DNA from 2 places in the Streptomyces sp. DT224 genome. Region 1 is predicted to be linked to the other one. Evidence: riboswitches for the same ligand, from Rfam matches in the RefSeq annotation. Region 1 holds a riboswitch; the other holds the start of a gene.

Region 1 (5,834 bases):
CCGGAAGAGGTCGGCCGCCGGTAGGGCAGGCAGGCCGGAATCAGCGCCGCGCCACGCGCTTGAGCTGCTGCGGGGCCGTCGTACGCCCGATCTATTCTGTCCCTCGCGCCGCGTCGGTCCGGGGGAGGAGACGACGCGTGGGGCGCACATGACGAGGGGGGTCTTGCATGTCGAACGCGAAGTCGGATCCGACGAACCCGGCACCGGATGCCACGGCAGCGGTCCGCGCACAACTGGGCGCGGAGATGCGGAGGATCAAGGAGGCCGCCCAGCTCAGCTTCGGCGGGCTGGCCGACCGTACGCACTACAGCCGCTCCTCGTGGGAGAGGTTTCTCAACGGCAAGCAGCTGCCGACCCCCGTGGCGGTCGAGGAGTTGGCCGCCGTGGCGGGCACACCGCCGGAACCCCTGCTCGACCTGCTGGCCAGGGCAGGCGTGCCGGTCGCGGACCCGGTGCCGGCGACGGGCGGCCGGGACCGGCCCGCGGCCACGCGTCCCGCCGCCGGTGACCCGGCCGTCCGGGCGCGGACGCCGGGCCGGCGGCCCGGGGTGCCATGGCGGCGGCGGTGCGCGGTGATCGGTTACATCGCGGCGGGCGCCCTGATGGGCTCGGTGGCGACCGGGCTGCTCTCCCCGTACCTCACGGGAGCGGACCAGGGCCCGGACGCCGCTACGAGCCGTAGCGAGAGCAAGAAGGCGAGCGGCCAGGGCGCGGACCTCGTCCCGGGCGCCGGGGACATCAAGGTCAAGTGCACGTCGGACACCTGCTGGCGCAACGATCCCCAGGCCATGGAGTGCCAGTGGGACGCGAAGACCGCCAAGAGCACCTTTCTGCGCGGCATGCAGATCGAACTGCGCTACAGCGCCGCCTGCCAGGCGGTCTGGGGGCGGATCGAGGGCGGGGCCGTCGGCGACAAGGTGATCATCAAGGACGCCCGGGGGATGGAGCTGGACGCCTTCATCCGCTTCGAGCACGACTCGTACACCAAGATGCTCGGGGTCTCCGAGGATGCGCCGCTCGACTCCATGAGCGTGTGCGGGGAGATCCCCTCGGAGAAGCAGATGCAGTGCGCGCCGACGGGAACGGCCAGGATGCCCTGACGGACGGAGCGTTGGGACAGGTGGGCCACCGCCGGTCCCTGACCCGTTGAAGCCGGCGCGCGGTAATTCGGTGGTGCGCCCCTCGGCGGGTCTTGTACGTTTCCGGCGCGCCCGCGCCCGGCGATGCGCCCGGCTGCGGCTACTTCCTTCCGAAACCCAAGTGACGCCGCCGCCATGTTCCTTGATCTCGCCGGGCGCGCGCGTCCACAACACTGCCTGATCCAGGGGGATTCACTGCCTCGTCATTCCCGACGCATCTCGAAGGTCTGGTCCGAGATGCTGGTGGCCCCGCATGTCTCGGCCGCCGCGCGCCACCTGACCGCTACCCGGTCCGTACCCGGCTCCACCGCACGGGACCTCCGAACGTACGAGGGCGGCCCGGCCTTCTTCCGGGAGCCCCGTGAGGAGCTCTTCCTCCTCGCCGTCGGCAACTTCGTCTCCCAGGAGACCTTTTACGAGAGGGGGGAGGACCGCGACGACCGGTACGCCGCCCTCGTCGCCCGCCTCGCCGTCGAGCACCCCGTGTGGACGGCCGGGCTGCTCCGCTGGCTGCGCGGCGAGGGCAACACGCGCACCGCGTCCCTGGTCGGCGCCGCCGCGTACGTACGCGCGAGGCTCGCCGCCGGGGCCCGCACCGGACCCTCCAACCGGTCCGTGATCGACGCGGTGCTCCAACGTGCCGACGAGCCCGGTGAACTGCTCGCGCACTGGATCGCGACGTACGGGCGCCAGGTACCGCAGCCCGTGAAGCGGGGCGTCGCCGACGCCGTACGCAGGCTCTACACGTCCCGCGCCCTGCTGAAGTACGACACCGCGTCCCGGGGCTTCCGCTTCGGTGATGTGCTCAACCTGGTGCACGCCTCCCCCGACCCGGCCAGGCCCGAGCAGGGCGCGCTCTTCCGGTACGCCCTGGACCGCCGCCACCATCCGGACCGGGCGACCGCTCCGGACGAGGACCGGGTGCTCACCGCGCACCGGGCGCTCCTGGACACCCCGGTGGACGAGCGGCGCGCCCTGATCACCGGCCCCGGCGGTGCTGAACGGCTGGCCGAGGCGGGCATGACCTGGGAGTCCGTCAGCGCGCCCGTCGCAGCCGCAGCGGCGCGTACACCACGAGCGCCGCGAGGAACGCCACCCCGTACGCCAGGTCGGCCCCGTGCAGCGCCTCGGCCACCGGGCCCACGTACAGGCCGGTGCTCATGAACGGCACCGCCGCCGCGAAGGCCGCGGCGAACGCGGCGAGCGCCGGCCACCAGGGGCGCGGCCGGTCGTGCTCGGCCGCGAGGTCGACGGGCGCGCCCCGCCGGGCCCGGGCGCGCGCCAGCCAGTCCACGGAGACGATCGCCACGAAGCCGGGGATCCAGTAGCCGACGAGAAGCAGTACGTTCTGGAAGCGGGCCGTCGTGTCCGCCGCGTGCATCCACAGCACCAGCGGGAACCCCAGGGCGGCGGCGAGCGCCGCGGCCACCGGGCGCGGCAGGCGTACCCCCATGGTCTGCAACGCGAGCGAACCGCTGTAGTCGTTCATCGCGTTGCTGCACAGCGCGGCCAGCGCCACCGCGAGCAGCCCGAACGCTCCGAGCGCACCCCCGCCGAGCAGCGAGTCCACGCCGCGCGCGGTCTGGTCCGTGAGGACCGAGGCCCCCCACAGCCCGATCGTCTGAACCGCCACGAAGGACGCGCTGATCCCGCCCAGCGCGCACCAGAACATGCGGGTCCGGGACGTGTCGCGGGGCAGGTAGCGGCTGAAGTCGCTCGCGTACGGCGCCCAGGACAGCGCCAGGCTCAGGGCGATGGTGCAGGTCAGGACGAACGCCCCGGCCCGGTCCGCGCCGTGCACGGTCGAGGCGGTCACCGGGTCCACCCCGCGCAGGGAGCCTGGTGGCGAGCACGGCGAAGGCCGCGGCCAGGGCGAAGGTCATCACGGTCTGGAGCCGGTGGATCACCTCGTAGCCCAGCACCCCGAGCGCGCCCTGCGCGGCCATCATGACCAGGACACCCAGCCAGAACGGCCAGCCGCACAGCTGCGCCAGCGCGTCCCCGCCGAACAGGCCGATCAGGGCGTCCCAGGCGACGGACGACAGCCACTGCAGCGCGCCCGGCAGTACCACGCCCGGCCCGAACGCCAGCCGGGCGAGCGGTAGTTGAGCGGATCCGGTGCGGCTGCCCCAGGTGCCCAGATACGCGGTCGGCGCGGCGCCGGCGAGGGTGCCGAGCACGACGGCGGCGAGGGCCGTCGCGAAGTCCAGGCCGAGCGCGACGCCGACGGTGCCGGTGAAGACGCCGGTCATGGTCAGGTTGGGCGCGAACCAGACGGTGAACAGCCGGCCCGCCCCGCCGTAACGGCGGTCCTCGGGGACCGGGGCTATCCCGTGCGCCTCGATGCGCAGATCGCCGGCGGCGGCGGGCATGCGCCCGCCGAACGCGGCGCGGTCCTCCCGGGCATGCGGCAACGACATGAAGACATCCCTCCGCCAGTGCTAACTGGTTCAGGTTCGACGGGTGTGATCTCAGCCCTCGTGCGGGGCACCCCGTGTCCGGTGTGGCGGCCAGAATAGCGCCGGCCTGTGCGATCTCCTCGCGGGGGTCGGCCGGACCCGCTCCGGCTCAGCTGAAGAGCTTCGTCACGAACGCGTGGAGGTTGTCGACCGTGCGGGCGATCTGCTCCTCCGTGCTCAGGCTCTCCTTGAACCGGGCCCCCGAGGCCACCGCCTTCTTCCCGCGCACGTACAGCGAGCAGGCCAGGTCGGTGCACATGTACAGGCCGACCGAATTGCCGTCGCGCCCGGCGGGGCCGGTCTTGCGGGCGGTCATCAGCGAGACCCCGCTGCCGGGGTGCGTGGTCAGGCAGAGCGAGCACATGCTCCGGTGCAGGAAGCCGCGCTGCTGGGACGGGAAGCGCAGCGAGATCCCGGCGGGCTCGCCCTCGTGCTCGGTGACGATGTAGCTGCGTCCCGGCGCGGACAGGTCGCGCCAGCCGAGGAAGTCGAGGTCGTCCCACGGCAGTTCCTCGAAGTCGCGGGGGAGCGGCAGACGCTTGGCCTCCCCCTTGGAGCAATTCACGAACGATGAGCGGATGTCCTGCTCGGTCAGGGCCTTCATGCACACGAAGCTAACTCTGCCTATGGCCCCTAGGCAAACGATTAATTCGGTTAGGGCTTCACCTGGAGGCCTTTGGGCGCGAGGGGGAGGCGGTGCACGGGCGGGTGCGGGATGCCGAGGTCCGGGCGCCAGGTCGCGAGGATCTGCGCCGACGGGCCGAAGAGCGGTGACGGGAGGCGGTCGAGCGCGGTCCATTCCCAGGTGCTGATCAGATGCGGCTCGGTCACCCGCGCCGTGCCGGTGTCCACGCGCACCAGGGCGGCCATCGTCACGCGGTTGATCCCGCCGAGGGCGTCGTGCAGCATCGCGAAGACGGTGACCTCGTCCTCGGGGACGGTCAGCCCGGTCTCCTCGCGCAGTTCCCGCACGGCCGCCGCCGCGACGGACTCGGGCACCGGCTCCACCTTGCCGCCGGGCAGCTCCCAGGTGCCGCTGTGGTGCCGGCCGAGCAGGATCCGGCCCTGCGGGTCCAGCACGACGACACCGACTCCCAGCGCCGCCTGGGCCTCGGGCGGCTGGGTGTTACGGGAAGGGGCGAGGGGGTTCTCAGTGGTCATGCTGCTCCTCCGGAGGGGTTGGGCGTCGAGCCTACGGGTGCGCCCCTTCGCCCGGCCCTCACACCGCCAGCCGCAGCGAGGTCGCCGAGACGCCGAGCCGTACGCTCTGCCCCCACGTCAGCTCCAGCGCGTCCGTCTCCATGCCGTCGCCGAACACCACCACGCGGTCCGACTCCACGGTCAGCCGCAGCCCCTCCCCGGGCCCCAGCTCGCCCGAGACGAACGACGTACCGGTCGACGGCGAGGGCCACGCCTCCCGGACGAACCAGAGCAGCCGGGGGTCGGCGGGCCCGGGCAGCGGGAGGGCGCTGCGGCGCTCCTGCCAGAGCGAGCGCAGCCAGCCGGTCGCCCCGGTGCCGGTGCCGACGAGGACGCCGGAGGACGCCTGCGCCTCGGCGGGGGAGTCCGCCGTGTCGCGCCCGAGCCGGTAGCGGGCCGTCTGGTGACCGGGCGGGCCGAGGTAGACCTCGTTGAGGGCGAGCAGCCGCTGTGTGTCGTCGGCCACCGCCTCCACCATCGTCAGCGCGTCGGCCCGCCCGCCGGGCGTCACGGCCGCCCGCATCAGCGCCCCCGCGTCGGCCGGCCGGTGGCGCACCAGGACGCCGGGGTTGCGGCCCGGATCGGTGTCGATGCCGATGACCGGCTGACCGGACAGGTACTTCGCGGCGTTGGCGACCAGGCCGTCCTGCCCGACGACCACCACCACGTCCTCGGGCGCGAACAGGAACCGGTCCAGGTCGGCCCGCTCCACCCGGCAGTGCCGCCAGGTGAGCGGAACGGCCGCCGCCACGTCCGCCAGGGCCTGCCGGGTCCGCTCGTGCCGGCGGGCCACCTCCTCGACGGACCGGCCCCGCGCGGCCAGGACGAACGCGGCCTGGCCCCGCGTGCCGTGGCGGGCGAGCAGTTCCTCGTACTCCGTGGTGCGGTGGACCAGGACCGCCCGCGGGGCCAGGCTCACGCCCCGGCCTCCGGCCGGCCCAGCTTGCTGAGCAGGCCCGTGAGCACGTCCGGCGACAGGGTGAGGCTGTCGATGTGCGGCAGGTTCTCGGCGAGCCGGGTGGCCGCCAGCGCGTGC
Region 2 (5,834 bases), on a different contig from region 1:
TCCGCGTACTGGCCGACCATGTTGCGCAGTTCGGCGACCGAGTGGTCGACGGCCGTGAGGTGGGCGACCGGGGTGAGCGTGGACTCGGCGGCGATGTCCTGGGTGGCCTTCACCGTGCCGGCGCGGGTGGAGCCGCCGGCGCCGTACGTCACCGAGACGAAGCTCGGCGCGACGGCCTCGACCCGGCGCAGCGCGTTCCACAGGTTGCGCTCGCCCTTCTCGGTCTTGGGCGCCCAGAACTCGAACGAGTACGAAGTCTCGCCGGTCGCGAGCATCTCACGCACGGTGCGCGCGTGATCTGTCCTGGTGGAAGGTGTGCCAAGGGCCATACGGGCAGGTTAACCAGGGCGGGACGGGCTCCCAACCGAACCGGAGTCATTTGCCGGAATTGACTGATTCTTGTCCATCCTTCGGACAGACTCGTCCCAGGCCCGCCCCGGGGGCCGCCGCTTCGGACGCGGCCGCCCCGTCAGGCTCCGGCGCGCTCGCGGACCCGTCGTGCCAGCTCAGCGGCGGCCGCGCCCGGGTCGGACGCCTCGGTCAGGGCCCGCACGACGACGATCCGGCGGGCCCCGGCGTCCAGCACCTGGTCGAGGTTGTCCGCGTCGATGCCCCCGATGGCGAACCAGGGGCGGGCGGGGGCGAGCGAGGCGGCGTAGCGGACGAGGTCCAGACCGGGCGCGTGGCGGCCGGGCTTGGTCGGGGTGGGCCAGCAGGGGCCGGTGCAGAAGTAGTCCACGCCGGGCTCGGTGACGGCGGCGTCGACCTCGGCCTCGGCGTGCGTGGAGCGACCGATGACCGGCTCGGCGCCGATGATCGCGCGGGCCGCCGGCACCGGCAGGTCGCCCTGGCCGAGGTGCAGGACGTCGGAGCCGATGGCGTGGGCCACGTCCGCCCGGTCGTTGACGGCGAGGAGCTTGCCGTGCCGCTTGCAGGCGTCCGCGAGGACCGCGAGGTGGTCGAGCTCCTCGGCGGCCTCCATGCCCTTGTCGCGGAGCTGGACGATGTCCACCCCGCCGGCCAGGACCGCGTCGAGGAAGTCGGGCAGGTCGCCCTGGCGCCTGCGCGCGTCCGTGCACAGGTAGAGCCGGGCGTCGGACAGCTGCGAGCGAGGCGTGGACATGGTGCGGTTCCCCCCGGACGGTGACAACGGATGCGGTGCGCGGCGTGGGGAAGCGGGCCGCCCGCTCGTGCGGTGCGGCCCGCTTCCCCGGTCGGTTCAGACGGCGAGCGCCTGGGCGCGGCGCTTCACCTCCGTGCCGCGATTCTCACTCAGTGCCTGCGCGGGGGTGCCGGGCAGGGTCGGGTCGGGGGTGAAGAGCCATTCGAGCATCTCCTCGTCGGAGAAGCCGTCGTCCTTCAGGAGCGTCAGGGTCCCGGAGAGGCCCTTGACCACCTTGTCGCCGTCGATGAAGGCGGCGGGCACCTGAAGAGCCCGGTTCTCTCCACGGCGTACGGCGATGAGCTGGCCCTCCTTGACCAGCTGCCGCACACGCGTCACCTCGACATCGAGCATTTCCGCGATGTCGGGCAGGTAGAGCCAGGCAGGGACGAGAGCATCGATCTTTGCGTCAATCTCGGTCACGGGGACAAGCCTGCCATCCCGGACTGACAGCGGAAACCCGGACTCGGCCCTTCAGGGCCCGGGCCGTGACGGCAGAACCGCCGACTTCAGCGGTACGGAGGGTTCACCGGCCCGCTCCGCGTCGAGCCGGGCCCCCGCCTCGACGAGCCGGCGCCCCTGGGCCAGGTCGCGGGGGCGGCCGACCGCGAGCACCGCGACCAGGACGCCGTCGCGCAGCCAGCACACCGACCAGGCGGGTCCGGCCGGATCGCCGCGCCACAGCAGGGTGTCCGCGTCCGCGTGGTGTCCGGCGTACTGCACGAACCGGCCGAACTGCTCGGACCAGAAATAGGGCACGGGGTCGTAGGGCGGGATGTCCTCCGTGTCGTCGGCGGCGGTGATGTGCGCGGCGGCGGTCCTGGGCCCCTGGAGGGCGTTGTCCCAGTGGTGGACGACCAGGCGGGTGCCGTAGCGGGCCGAGGGGAAGGAGGCGCAGTCGCCGACCGCGTACACGTCGGGCAGTGAGGTGCGCAGCGCCGCGTCGGCGGTCACCGAGCCCTCGGGCCCGAGCACGATGCCGGAGCCGGCGAGCCAGCCGGTGGCGGGGCGGGCGCCGATGCCGACGACGACCGCGCCGGCCGGGAGGGTGCGCCCGTCGGCGAGGACCACCGTGCCGGGCTCGACGCGGGCGACCCGGGCGCCGGTGAGGAGCCGCGCGCCGCTCTCCTCGTACCAGGCGGCCATCGGGGCGGCGACCTCGGCGGGCAGGGCGCCGGCCAGGGGGCGGTCGGCGGCCTCCACGACGGTGACCTCGCAGCCGGCGGCGCGGGCGGCGGTGGCGAACTCGGCGCCGATCCAGCCCGCTCCGACGACCACGACGGGGTGTCCCGCTTCGAGGACGGGGCGCAGCCGGGCCGCGTCGTCGAGGGTGCGCAGCAGATGGACGCCGGGGACGCCGTCGGAGCCGGGCAGGGCGACGGGTTCGGCGCCGGTGGCCAGGACCAGGACGTCGTAGGGGACCGGGCCCCTGGAGGTGTCCAGTTCGTGGTCGCCGGCGCGCACCCCGGTGACCTCGCAGCCCAGGCGCAGGGCGATGCCCAGCGCCTCGAAGTCGATGTCGAAGGCGGACTCCTCGGCCTTGCCGAGCAGCACCGCCTTGGACAGCGGGGGGCGGTCGTAGGGCTGGTGGGGTTCGGCGCCGATCAGCGTGACCGGGCCGGTGAAGCCCTGTTCCCGCAGGGCGACGGCGGTCTGCACACCCGCCATGCCCGCGCCCGCGACGACGACCCGGCGTTCCGACCGCTCTGCCCGCTGCTGCTCGCTCACCCGTCCACCTTACGTAGCTGACCGGGCGTCAGGAAGGGTGGCCCTCCCGACCCCGGGGGACGGGGTTTAGGGTGGCCACCGTAAGACACGCGGGAGCCCGGGCGCACCGGGCTGAGAGGGAGGCTGGCGGCCTCCGACCGTACGAACCTGATCCGGGTCATGCCGGCGAAGGGAGGGGCTGGACGCCCATGCGCACCCATCCCACCGAAGGGTCCGACGTCCTCGTCGTCGGGGGCGGCGTCATCGGTCTGGTGACCGCCTGGCGGGCCGCGCAGCGCGGTCTGTCCACCGCGCTCGCCGACCCCGAACCGGGCGGCGGAGCGGCCCGGGTGGCGGCCGGGATGCTGGCCGCCGTCACCGAACTGCACTACGGCGAGGAGATGCTGCTCGGGCTCAACCTCGCCTCCGCCCGGCGCTATCCGTCGTTCACGGCCGAACTGGAGGAGGCGAGCGGGCAGGACACCGGCTTCCGCGCCTGCGGCACCCTGGCCGTCGCGCTCGACGCCGACGACCGCGCCCATCTGCGCGAACTCCACGAGCTGCAACGCCGCTCGGGGCTGGAGTCGGAGTGGCTGACGGGGCGCGAGTGCCGCCGCCTGGAGCCGATGCTCGCCCCGGGCATACGCGGCGGGCTGCGGGTGGACGGCGACCACCAGGTCGACCCGCGCCGCCTCGCCGCCGCGCTGCTCACCGCCTGCGAGCGGGCCGGCGTGGTCTTCCACCGCCGCCGGGCCGACCGCCTCTCGCTGGTGTCGGACCGGGCCGTGGGGGCCGTGCTCGACGACGGTACGGAGGTGGCCGCCGGCCAGGTCGTGCTCGCCGGGGGCAGCCTCAGCGGCCGGCTCGCCGGGGTGCCCGCCCACGTCCTGCCACCGGTGCGCCCGGTCAAGGGCCAGGTGCTGCGCCTCACCGTGCCCCCGGCGTACGCCCCCTTCCTCTCGCGCACCGTACGCGCGGTGGTCCGGGGCAGCCACGTCTATCTCGTACCGCGCGAGAACGGTGAGCTGGTCGTCGGCGCCACCACCGAGGAGATGGGCTGGGACACCACCGTCACGGCGGGCGGGGTCTACGAGCTGCTGCGCGACGCCCACGAGCTGGTGCCCGGCATCACCGAGCTGCCGCTCACCGAGACCCGCGCCGGCCTTCGCCCCGCGTCCCCCGACAACGCCCCGCTGCTCGGCCGCACCGCGCTGCCCGGCCTCCACCTCGCCACCGGCCACGGCCGCAACGGGGTGCTGCTCACCCCCGTCACCGGGGACGCCATGGCGTCGCTGCTGGCCGACGGCGAGCTGCCCGAGGCGGCCCGCCCCTTCTCCCCCGGCCGGTTCGCCCCGGTCCCCGCACCCCAGGAGCAGCCCGCATGACCGAGCCCACCGCGCTCACCGTGTCCGTGAACGGCGCACCGGCCGTCGTCGCGCCCGGCACGACCCTGGACGCCCTCGTCGCGTCGCTGACCGACGCGCCGACGGGGGTGGCCGCCGCGCTCAACGAGACCGTGGTGCCGCGCGGCCAGTGGCCCGCCGCCGCGCTCACCGACGGCGACCGGGTCGAGGTCCTGACCGCGGTCCAGGGAGGCTGACCGTGTCCGACGACCTGTTCACCCTCGGGGGCACCGACTTCACCTCGCGGCTGATCATGGGCACCGGCGGGGCGCCCAGCCTGGACGTGCTGGAGCGGTCGCTGACCGCGTCCGGCACCGAGCTGACCACCGTGGCCATGCGCCGCCTCGACCCGACCGTGCAGGGCTCGGTGCTCTCCGTGCTGCGGAAGCTGTCCATCCGGGTGCTGCCGAACACCGCCGGCTGCTACACCGCCGGGGAGGCCGTGCTCACCGCCCGGCTGGCCCGTGAGGCCCTGGGCACGGACTGGGTCAAGCTGGAGGTGGTGGCCGACGAGCGGACCCTGCTGCCCGACCCGGTCGAGCTGCTGGACGCCGCCGAGATCCTGGTGGACGACGGGTTCACCGTGCTGCCGTACACCAACGACGACCCGGTCCTGGCCCGGAAGCTGGAGGACGTGGGGTGCGCGGCGGTCATGCCGCTCGGCTCCCCCATCGGCTCGGGCCTGGGCATCCGCAACCCGCACAACTTCCAGCTGATCACCGAGCGGGCCGGAGTGCCGGTGATCCTGGACGCCGGCGCCGGCACCGCGTCGGACGCGGCGCTCGCGATGGAGCTGGGGTGCTCCGCGGTGATGCTCGCCTCGGCGGTGACCCGGGCCCAGGAGCCGGAGCTGATGGCCGCCGCGATGCGGCACGCGGTGGAGGGCGGGCGGCTCGCGTACCGGGCCGGGCGCATCCCGCGCCGCCACTTCGCGCAGGCCTCGTCGCCGGCGGCCGGGCGGGCGGTGCTCGATCCGGAGCGGCCGGCCTTCTGACACCCTCGCGCGCCGCCCGGGCCGGGCCAACGTGCCGGAATCCACAGTTCCGGGGCCCGGGGGCAGTCGGAGGCCGGGATTCCGGCCCCGGGCGGCGCGCCCCTGTCACGGCTCGGCTGCAGTACTGCGCCGGGTTCGCTCCACCGCGGCGGGCCTGTCCGCGGCGGCTCGTAGACTCGCATGGTGGATACGACCCTCCAGGACCCCCTCGTCGGGCAGCTGCTCGACGGCCGCTACCGCGTCGATGCCCGCATCGCCGTGGGCGGCATGGCCACGGTCTACCGGGCCATGGACACGCGGCTCGACCGGGTGCTCGCCCTCAAGGTGATGCACCCGGCGCTGGCGACCGACGCCTCGTTCGTCGAGCGCTTCATCCGCGAGGCGAAGTCGGTGGCGCATCTCGCCCACCCCAACGTGGTCGGCGTCTTCGACCAGGGCGCCCAGGGTCAGTACGTCTACCTCGCCATGGAGTACGTCGCCGGGTGCACGCTGCGCGACGTGCTGACCGAGCGCGGCGCGCTCCGGCCGCGGGCCGCGCTGGACATCCTGGAGTCGGTGCTCGCCGCCC

What was found. Region 1 has a riboswitch for thiamine pyrophosphate ahead of ACLQ2N_RS28440 (purine-cytosine permease family protein). Riboswitches for the same ligand answer to the same signal wherever they lie in the genome.
Region 2: another riboswitch for thiamine pyrophosphate. It lies ahead of thiO (glycine oxidase ThiO); the one in region 1 lies ahead of ACLQ2N_RS28440 (purine-cytosine permease family protein).

The regions. Positions count from the first base shown of each region.
Region 1 is NZ_JBNCLI010000012.1:88,782-94,615, forward strand. Features, by position in the region: gene ACLQ2N_RS28430 (helix-turn-helix domain-containing protein) at 168-1,100, shown strand; partial or broken gene ACLQ2N_RS28435 (TROVE domain-containing protein) at 1,377-2,180, shown strand; partial or broken gene ACLQ2N_RS28440 (purine-cytosine permease family protein) at 2,176-3,559, opposite strand; TPP riboswitch at 3,550-3,644, opposite strand; gene ACLQ2N_RS28445 (FBP domain-containing protein) at 3,708-4,202, opposite strand; gene ACLQ2N_RS28450 (nucleotide triphosphate diphosphatase NUDT15) at 4,253-4,759, opposite strand; gene ACLQ2N_RS28455 (hypothetical protein) at 4,818-5,717, opposite strand; gene ACLQ2N_RS28460 (SPFH domain-containing protein) at 5,714-5,834, opposite strand, start outside.
Region 2 is NZ_JBNCLI010000007.1:332,856-338,689, forward strand. Features, by position in the region: gene metF (methylenetetrahydrofolate reductase [NAD(P)H]) at 1-329, opposite strand, end outside; gene thiE (thiamine phosphate synthase) at 470-1,123, opposite strand; gene ACLQ2N_RS19760 (Rv2175c family DNA-binding protein) at 1,220-1,585, opposite strand; gene ACLQ2N_RS19765 (NAD(P)/FAD-dependent oxidoreductase) at 1,637-2,890, opposite strand; TPP riboswitch at 2,970-3,081, shown strand; gene thiO (glycine oxidase ThiO) at 3,079-4,254, shown strand; gene thiS (sulfur carrier protein ThiS) at 4,251-4,469, shown strand; gene ACLQ2N_RS19780 (thiazole synthase) at 4,472-5,266, shown strand; gene pknB (Stk1 family PASTA domain-containing Ser/Thr kinase) at 5,450-5,834, shown strand, end outside.